DNA from 2 places in the Carnobacterium antarcticum genome. Region 2 is predicted to be linked to the other one. Evidence: predicted binding sites of a transcription regulator. Region 2 holds the regulator's gene; the other holds the start of a gene.
What was found. The regulator CtsR, encoded in region 2, represses protease genes until heat stress. The targets are predictions, from matches to a motif close to TTGGTCAAAAAAGGTCAAANA.
Positions count from the first base shown of each region.

Region 1: clpP (ATP-dependent Clp endopeptidase proteolytic subunit ClpP) is a predicted target of CtsR. The motif match lies at 2,004-2,024, and genes of this name have one in related genera.

Region 1 is NZ_CP010796.1:2,254,046-2,258,261, forward strand. Features, by position in the region: gene rpoN (RNA polymerase factor sigma-54) at 1-171, opposite strand, end outside; tRNA gene NY10_RS10650 (tRNA-Arg) at 310-381, shown strand; gene NY10_RS10655 (tRNA dihydrouridine synthase) at 886-1,872, shown strand; gene clpP (ATP-dependent Clp endopeptidase proteolytic subunit ClpP) at 2,107-2,703, shown strand; gene NY10_RS10665 (DsbA family protein) at 2,848-3,390, shown strand; gene NY10_RS10670 (sugar-binding transcriptional regulator) at 3,783-4,216, shown strand, end outside.
Region 2 is NZ_CP010796.1:1,968,103-1,972,318, forward strand. Features, by position in the region: rRNA gene NY10_RS09235 (23S ribosomal RNA) at 1-267, shown strand, start outside; rRNA gene rrf (5S ribosomal RNA) at 360-475, shown strand; tRNA gene NY10_RS09245 (tRNA-Val) at 505-580, shown strand; tRNA gene NY10_RS09250 (tRNA-Lys) at 582-654, shown strand; tRNA gene NY10_RS09255 (tRNA-Leu) at 693-777, shown strand; tRNA gene NY10_RS09260 (tRNA-Thr) at 799-874, shown strand; tRNA gene NY10_RS09265 (tRNA-Gly) at 878-949, shown strand; tRNA gene NY10_RS09270 (tRNA-Leu) at 1,002-1,090, shown strand; tRNA gene NY10_RS09275 (tRNA-Arg) at 1,098-1,171, shown strand; tRNA gene NY10_RS09280 (tRNA-Pro) at 1,201-1,274, shown strand; gene NY10_RS09285 (CtsR family transcriptional regulator) at 1,595-2,062, shown strand; gene NY10_RS09290 (ATP-dependent Clp protease ATP-binding subunit) at 2,082-4,216, shown strand, end outside.

The DNA.
Region 1 (4,216 bases), 290 kb from region 2:
TTGTGGAAAAGTAATTTCAATTAAAGGATTTCCCAAAGCTTTCTGGTTTAAAAAAGTTAATAAATCTTCTTGATTGTATTGCAGCATTTGAATGGATTGTTGGAGTTGTTGAGTCATAGCCATTTTTTGAACTTGGTTTTGTTGCTGTGTAAAGGATTGTTCGAAATTCATGCGGTGACCTCCTTGTTAAAAACCTTTTTTTCTGACTTTATTATAACATAAAGGGCTAGTCGAATCTTATGACCCGTAAAAATGCCTTGTTTTTTTACCAGTTATCAGATACACTGTAATAGTTGGTAATTTTAAGAAGTCCCCTTAGTGTAATGGATATCACGTAAGATTCCGATTCTTGAAATGGGGGTTCGATTCCCTCAGGGGGCATATAGCACGTTCTGTTACGTCCGATTAAATTTGTCGGATGGTTTGAAAGGCTTTAGAAAAACCAGCCGCTAACTAAAATAAACAGGCACCGTTCAGACCCGGATTTCGTAAAAACACTTACGATTTTCGGATCTTTTTTATTAAGTTCTATCATAGTGGTCTTGGTAAGTGAAAAGATTGCCTCTTATAGACTAGCACTATCTTATTATCGTCTTTAAAGAGGAGGGCACGTTGTTAGATAGGAAGGTTCTCTCTGACAACCCATTTTTTGCTTAAGAGTTGTCAACACGATTTGACCAAGCATTTTTTATTAAGACAAGTCTTGAAAGAAGCGGAAATAAAAGGTAGAGCAACTAGATAAATCGAAGTGGACTGATTTCACAAATAGAGGTATAATTCCAGATGTTGAAAAATTACCATTGAGATGTTAAACAGTTTATGCAGTTTTAATTTGGGATGAAGGTATGACCTGGTATCCCGTTACGGAAGGATCGGTTATTGAAGATGAAAGAGAATTTTTGGCAAGATTTGCCGCGGCCGTTTTTTATATTGGCACCAATGGAAGATGTGACGGATGTTGTGTTTCGGCATGTAGTGAGTGAAGCTGGCAGACCGGATGTGTTTTTTACAGAGTTTACAAATACCGTTAGCTATTGTCATCCCGAAGGACGTAATAGTGTTCGTGGACGGTTAACGTTTACGGAAGATGAACAGCCCATGGTCGCTCATATATGGGGAGATGAAGCCGAATATTTCCGGAAAATGAGTATCGGTATGGCCGAAGAAGGTTTCAGCGGAATCGATATCAATATGGGTTGTCCAGTACCCAATGTAGCAGGAAAAGGGAAAGGCAGCGGCCTTATCCGCCGTTCCCAAGTTGCTGCAGATTTAATCCAAGCAGCAAAAGCAGGAGGATTGCCGGTAAGTGTCAAGACTCGGCTTGGATATATAAACATCGATGAATGGCGCGATTGGCTGACACATGTTTTGGAACAAGATATTGCCAATCTTTCTATCCATTTGCGCACACGAAAAGAAATGAGTAAAGGGAATGCTCATTGGGAACTGATTTCAGAGATCAAAAAATTGCGTGACGAGATTGCACCGCAGACCCTTTTGACGATTAATGGAGACATTCCAGATCGTGAAACAGGTTTGAAACTAGTTGAGGAATATGGTGTGGATGGAGTTATGATCGGAAGAGGTGTTTTTCACAACCCTTATGCATTTGAAAAAGAGCCGAAAGAACATAGCAGCAAAGAATTGCTGGACTTATTCAGATTGCATTTGGATCTTTTTGATCATTATTCTGCTAAGGAAGAAGAACCACGTTCGTTTAGACCTCTTCGTCGCTTTTTTAAGATATATGTGCGCGGTATTCGCGGAGCGAGTGATTTAAGAGTGCAGTTAATGGAAACAGAAACAACAAATGAAGCGCGGGCCTTACTAGATGCTTTTGAAGAAAAAAATAAGGATATTGTAGGGAAATAGCAGAAAATTCTCCAGTCGTTTAAAGCACTCAACCGAAAATGGACTATTGGAATTAAAGTCCTCAAGGGACATTCTTGTGACGATTAGATGAAAAATCTAATCGTTTTTTTTTTTTTAAAAATGAAACAAACTATTTGACCTTTGTTGACCAAAGGGGTAAACTATAACATAGTAAGATTTAAAAAGTTTATGTTACAATAAAAAAGAAGTAAAGATTTGAGGAGGAAACAACATATGAATTTAGTACCTACAGTAATTGAACAATCCCCAAGAGGCGAACGTGCTTATGATATTTATTCTCGTTTATTGAAAGACCGCATCATTATGCTGAGTGGCCAAATCGATGATAATGTAGCAAACTCTGTTATCGCTCAATTATTATTCTTGGATGCTCAAGATTCTGAAAAAGATATTTTTATTTACGTTAACTCACCAGGTGGAAGCGTAACAGCAGGACTAGCGATTTTTGACACCATGAACTTCATTAAAGCAGATGTTCAAACCATTGCAATGGGAATGGCTGCTTCAATGGGAAGTTTCTTGTTGACTGCTGGTGCAAAAGGCAAACGGTTTGCTTTGCCAAATGCTGAAATTATGATTCACCAACCTCTTGGAGGAGCACAAGGACAAGCGACTGAAATCGAAATCGCTGCTCGTCATATTTTAAAAACGCGTGAACGCCTAAACAAAATTTTATCTGAACGCACCGGACAACCAATTGAAGTGATTGAACGCGATACGGATCGTGATAACTTCATGTCTGCAGAAGATGCAAAAGCGTATGGTTTGATCGATGAAATTATGGAAAATAGCGCAGAATTAAAACAATAAAAATGAAAGCCGGAAGCCTTAGGGCTTTTGGCTTTTTTTATTAGATGAAAAATGATAGAACCAAAAAAAGAGCAAACAGGAAAATAACATTTCATGGGTTTTACATGTATACTATTGGTTACAAATGGTAAGGGGGAAGTTTTGATGGATATCAGCAATATCATAGCAAGCGAAGTGGGCACCACTTATGGATTTAAAATTGGAAATCCTGATGCACCAGTAAAAGTTATTGAATTTATTAATTTACGTTGTCCATTCTGTAAAAAATGGTATGAAGATTCAAAAGATGTTCTAGCATATTATGTAGCAGCTGGAAAAGTCCAACGGATCATTAAGCACTTTGATAAAGAAAAACCAAGCTTGGCAAAAGGAAACGTTGTTCATCATTATTTGGATTATTCGAATCCAGAGAAAGCTTTGGAAGAAATGGATTATTTCTATGACAAGCAAGATGAATGGGGCGATCTAGAAGAATTAAAAGAAGTTGCCGCATATGTAGAAGAGAAACGGGGATTGACACATCAACCCAATACAGAAGAAATCAACGGCATCATTGAAGAAGCTGGCCGGGCTAATGTTGTGCTTGTTCCTTCTGTTTTTATCGGAGAAGCTATTTTTGATGAACACATCACATCAGATGAATTGACTGATTTAATTGAAACAGCTTTAAACGAAACAACCAAATAAAAAGTAAAAAATAATAATCAGAAAAGAAACTGGCTATGTATTTTTTGTTCAGAAATAGGAACGAACAGCGGAAGTAAAAGATAAACTTTCGCTGTTTTCAGCTTTTAAGAGCTAAATTAACTCTAAAAAGACAAAAAAACGTCATATATAGAAAGAATCGGATGTTTCATAAGGATTTAACCTTTATAGTTGAAAGTTAGATTGTGAAATGGTAAAATAGAGGATGTAAGAGATGAATGCAGGATGTTTTTACATGCTGTTAAGGATAACAAGAATAAAACATACAGTTAACTGAATGTCTTGTTTTGCTTAGATCTCTTGTTTTTTTAGGTAGTAAGGGTCGCTAAACGACTTACGTGGTCGTTAAACGTCCAGCTAGGAAGAGGTTGCTCATGCAAGATGTATTGTCTATTATCGAAAAAGTAGCACCGGATATCATGGACACGCTGAGAGAACGATATCAAATTTTACGCAACATTTATTTAGCAGGTCCAGTGGGCCGCAGAGTGTTGGCCGGTAAATTGAATATTACTGAGCGTGTATTGAGAACGGAAGTAGATGCTTTAAAAAAGCAAAACTTGATTCAAACATCCAAGCTGGGTATGCAGCTAACCGCGAACGGTGAATTAGTATACCGGGAACTGGACCAAATGATGGGGCAACTATTAGGGATGCGAGAAAAAGAAAATCAATTAGCTATTTATTTTCAAATAGAACATTGCATCATCGTCTCAGGAGACGTAGATGAGCAAGCCAAGGTTCAAGAAGAACTAGGACGAGCAACAATGGATTCATTGAAATTCTTGCTACCTGAAGGGGACAACAT
Region 2 (4,216 bases):
AATTTGAGAGGAGCTGTCCTTAGTACGAGAGGACCGGGATGGACACACCGCTGGTGTACCAGTTGTTCTGCCAAGAGCATCGCTGGGTAGCTATGTGTGGACGGGATAAACGCTGAAAGCATCTAAGCGTGAAGCCCCCCTCAAGATGAGATTTCCCATCACGTAAGTGAGTAAGACCCCTGAGAGATGATCAGGTAGATAGGTTGGAAGTGGAAGTACAGCGATGTATGGAGCGGACCAATACTAATCGGTCGAGGACTTAACCAATTTTTTAAACGGTGTCTTGGTTTCGACACGATGTTGCAAGAGAAAAACACTATCCAGTTTTGAGAGAACACCGTTCTCTTGATGAAAAAATGTGCGGTGGTGACGGCAAGAAGGTCACACCTGTTCCCATGCCGAACACAGCAGTTAAGCTTCTTAGCGCCGATGGTAGTGAAGGGTTTCCCTTTGTGAGAGTAGGACGCTGCCGCGCATTGATTCATTAAATTTAATTTATCCCATGGAGGTTTAGCTCAGCTGGGAGAGCATCTGCCTTACAAGCAGAGGGTCAGCGGTTCGATCCCGTTAACCTCCACCATGAGTCATTAGCTCAGTTGGTAGAGCATCTGACTTTTAATCAGAGGGTCGCAGGTTCGAATCCTGCATGACTCATAACTAAACATCTATGATGGATAGTTATGCTACGCTTAGCGGGTGTGGCGGAATTGGCAGACGCACTAGATTTAGGATCTAGCGTCGAGAGACGTGGGGGTTCAAGTCCCTTCACCCGCACCATTTATTCTTTTTACTGTATTAGCCGGCTTAGCTCAGTTGGTAGAGCATCTGATTTGTAATCAGAGGGTCGAGGGTTCAACTCCTTTAGCCGGCACCATTTGCGGAAGTAGTTCAGTGGTAGAACGCCACCTTGCCAAGGTGGAGGTCGCGGGTTCGAACCCCGTCTTCCGCTTACTAGACCAACTAGTAAGCAAGATTTGAAAAAATCATTGCTTGTTCTAAATGCCGGGGTGGCGGAACAGGTAGACGCACAGGACTTAAAATCCTGCGGTGAGTGATCACCGTGCCGGTTCGATTCCGGCCCTCGGCACCATTATTCAGCACCCATAGCTCAATTGGATAGAGTACCTGACTACGAATCAGGCGGTTAGAGGTTCGACTCCTCTTGGGTGCATTTTTCAAAACTAACATTGAAGAACATTACGGGAAGTAGCTCAGCTTGGTAGAGCACTTGGTTTGGGACCAAGGGGTCGCAGGTTCGAATCCTGTCTTCCCGATAAAAGAATAAAATACAAAAATAATCACTTATTTCATTAGTGGTTATTTTTTTATTTGGTTAGAATTAAATAGTTTTTAAGGCAAATGAGACTGTGTGGCTTTTCAAATGGCTTATTTTCTCGTATAATGAAAGTCAGGATTAGTCAAGGATTAGTCTGATTGGTTGACGCTGTTCTAGAGGAAAAAAGGAACGAGCGATTAAGTCTAGTGTTAAGACAAAAAGAAAAGGAGTGTTACTGAGAGAACACCGTTGCATTGTGTGGTAAAAATAGGTAATATACATACCATACATCTTCATTGTTTCAGTAACGAATAGCACATGAATAATCAAAATATGTCGGATATCATTGAAGCTTATTTGAAGAAAGTACTTGGAACGGATGAGCAAGTCGAAATTAGGCGTAGTGAAATGGCAAATCGATTTAATTGTGTTCCTTCTCAAATTAACTATGTCATCAACACACGTTTTACTGTTCAACAAGGTTATTTGGTTGAGAGCAAACGTGGCGGCGGCGGGTATATTCGAATTATAAAAGTAAAGTTGTTAGATGAAGCAGAAATGTTGGATATGCTGATTGATGTGGTTGGAGATAAGATTTCTCAAAGGAACGCTTTTTCAATCGTAGAAACGTTATACGAAGACAATATGATAGCTAAACGAGAAGCCGATTTAATGTTATCAGCGATGGAGAAATCGGTTTTATCTTTAGACTCAAAACTGGAACATGAATTACGGGCACGCATTTTAATAGCATTTTTAAACAATTTAAAATATGAACAGTCTTAAAAGACGGAGGTAATAAAATATGAATGAATTATTTTCAGAAAAAGCAAAAATGGTTCTAATGTTAGCACAGGAAGAAGCTAAAGGATTCCGTCATCATTCTGTCGGGACAGAGCACATCTTGTTGGGCCTTATGGTTGAACAAGATGGAATTGCGGGCCAAACACTTCGTCAATTTTCTGTAACGGAAAAAGACGTAAGAGAAGAAATAGAACATTTCACGGGTTATGGAACCATGAAATATGTTTCGAAAAACGCCGTCTTGCCTTATTCGCCTCGAGCTAAACAAGCAATCACATTAGCTACAGACGAAGCAAGACGAATGGGAGCTCCTTTAGTAGGAACGGAACATTTGCTATTAGGTCTATTAAGAGAAGAAGATATCTTATCGTCTAAAATTTTGACTAATTTAGATATTAGTTTGAACAAAACCCGTCAAATTCTTTTGAAAAAAATGGGGATCTCAGATGTGACAAATGGCAAAGGCAGACGTCCAAAGGCAGCTTCTAAACCCGTAGCAGGAACGCCGACACTTGATTCATTAGCAAGAGATTTAACGGCTAACGCTCGTGCTGGTAAAATGGATCCTATCGTTGGACGTAAGACAGAAATCCAACGCATTATTCAAATCTTAAGCCGTCGAACAAAAAACAATCCTGTCTTAATCGGAGAACCTGGTGTAGGTAAAACAGCCATTGCAGAAGGATTGGCTCAAAAAATCGTTACCGGTGAAGTGCCTCAAACGTTAGCCAATAAACGCTTGATGATGCTGGATATGGGTTCATTAGTTGCGGGCACTAAATACCGCGGCGAGTTTGAAGAACGCATGAAAAAAATTATCGATGAAATTTATCAAGATGGAGAAGTGATTCTTTTTATTGATGAATTGCATACGTTGATTGGTGCTGGCGGAGCTGAGGGAGCAATCGATGCTTCCAATATCCTGAAACCTGCTTTAGCACGGGGAGAGCTGCAAACGATTGGTGCGACTACTTTAGACGAATACCAAAAGTATATTGAAAAAGATGCAGCACTCGAACGTCGTTTTTCACCTATCCGTGTTGATCAACCGACTCCAGACGAAACAGAAGAAATATTGTTAGGTCTGCGTTCGCGTTATGAAGAACACCACAATGTTGAAATAACAGAAGAAGCGATTCATGCAGCTGTTCAATTGTCTTCGCGTTATATTACTTCTAGACAACTGCCCGATAAAGCTCTGGATTTGATCGACGAATCAGCAGCTAAAGTGCGTTTAGATGTCTCAGATAAACCCACTCTTTTAGCTGTTGCTATTACTGAATTGGATGAATTGGTCCAAGAAAAAGAAACCGCGATCCAATTGCAAGATTTTGAAAAAGCTGCCAAAGTTCGAGTGAAAGAAATGCGCCAACGGAAAAAAATTGAAGACTTGCTGCTCAAACAAGAAAAACAATCTACTGCTGCTTCTCAATTGCAAGTGACGGCGCTCGACATTGCTGAAGTAGTGTCGCTCTGGACTGGAATACCTGTCCAACAAATGGAGCAAAAAGAAACCGATCGATTATTGAGATTGGAAAAAGTGCTGCACAATCGTGTGATTGGTCAAGAAGAAGCTGTCAGTGCAGTCGCTAGAGCCATTAGACGTGCCAGAAGCGGGTTGAAAGATCCAAATCGCCCAATTGGGTCCTTTATGTTCTTAGGACCTACAGGAGTAGGTAAAACAGAGTTGGCTAAAACATTAGCAGATGCGATGTTTGGTAGTGAAGATGCCTTGATTCGTGTCGATATGTCTGAATTTATGGAAAAATACAGCACCAGCCGCTTGATTGGTTCTCCTCCAGGGTATGTAGGTTACGATGAAGGCGGACAATTAACTGAAAAAATTCGTCAAAAACCTTATTCAGTCATTTTATTTGATGAAGTTGAAAAGGCACATCCAGACGTTTTCAATATTCTTTTGCAAGTGTTGGATGATGGGCATTTAACGGATTCTAAAGGCCGTAAAGTGGATTTCAAAAACACCATTATGATCATGACTTCCAATCTTGGGGCAACAGCTTTACGAGATGAAAAGTCGGTTGGTTTTAGTGCTGTTGATGCTAGAAAAGATCATAAGACGATGGAAAAACGCATCAAAGAAGAATTGAAAAACACATTCAAACCAGAGTTTATTAA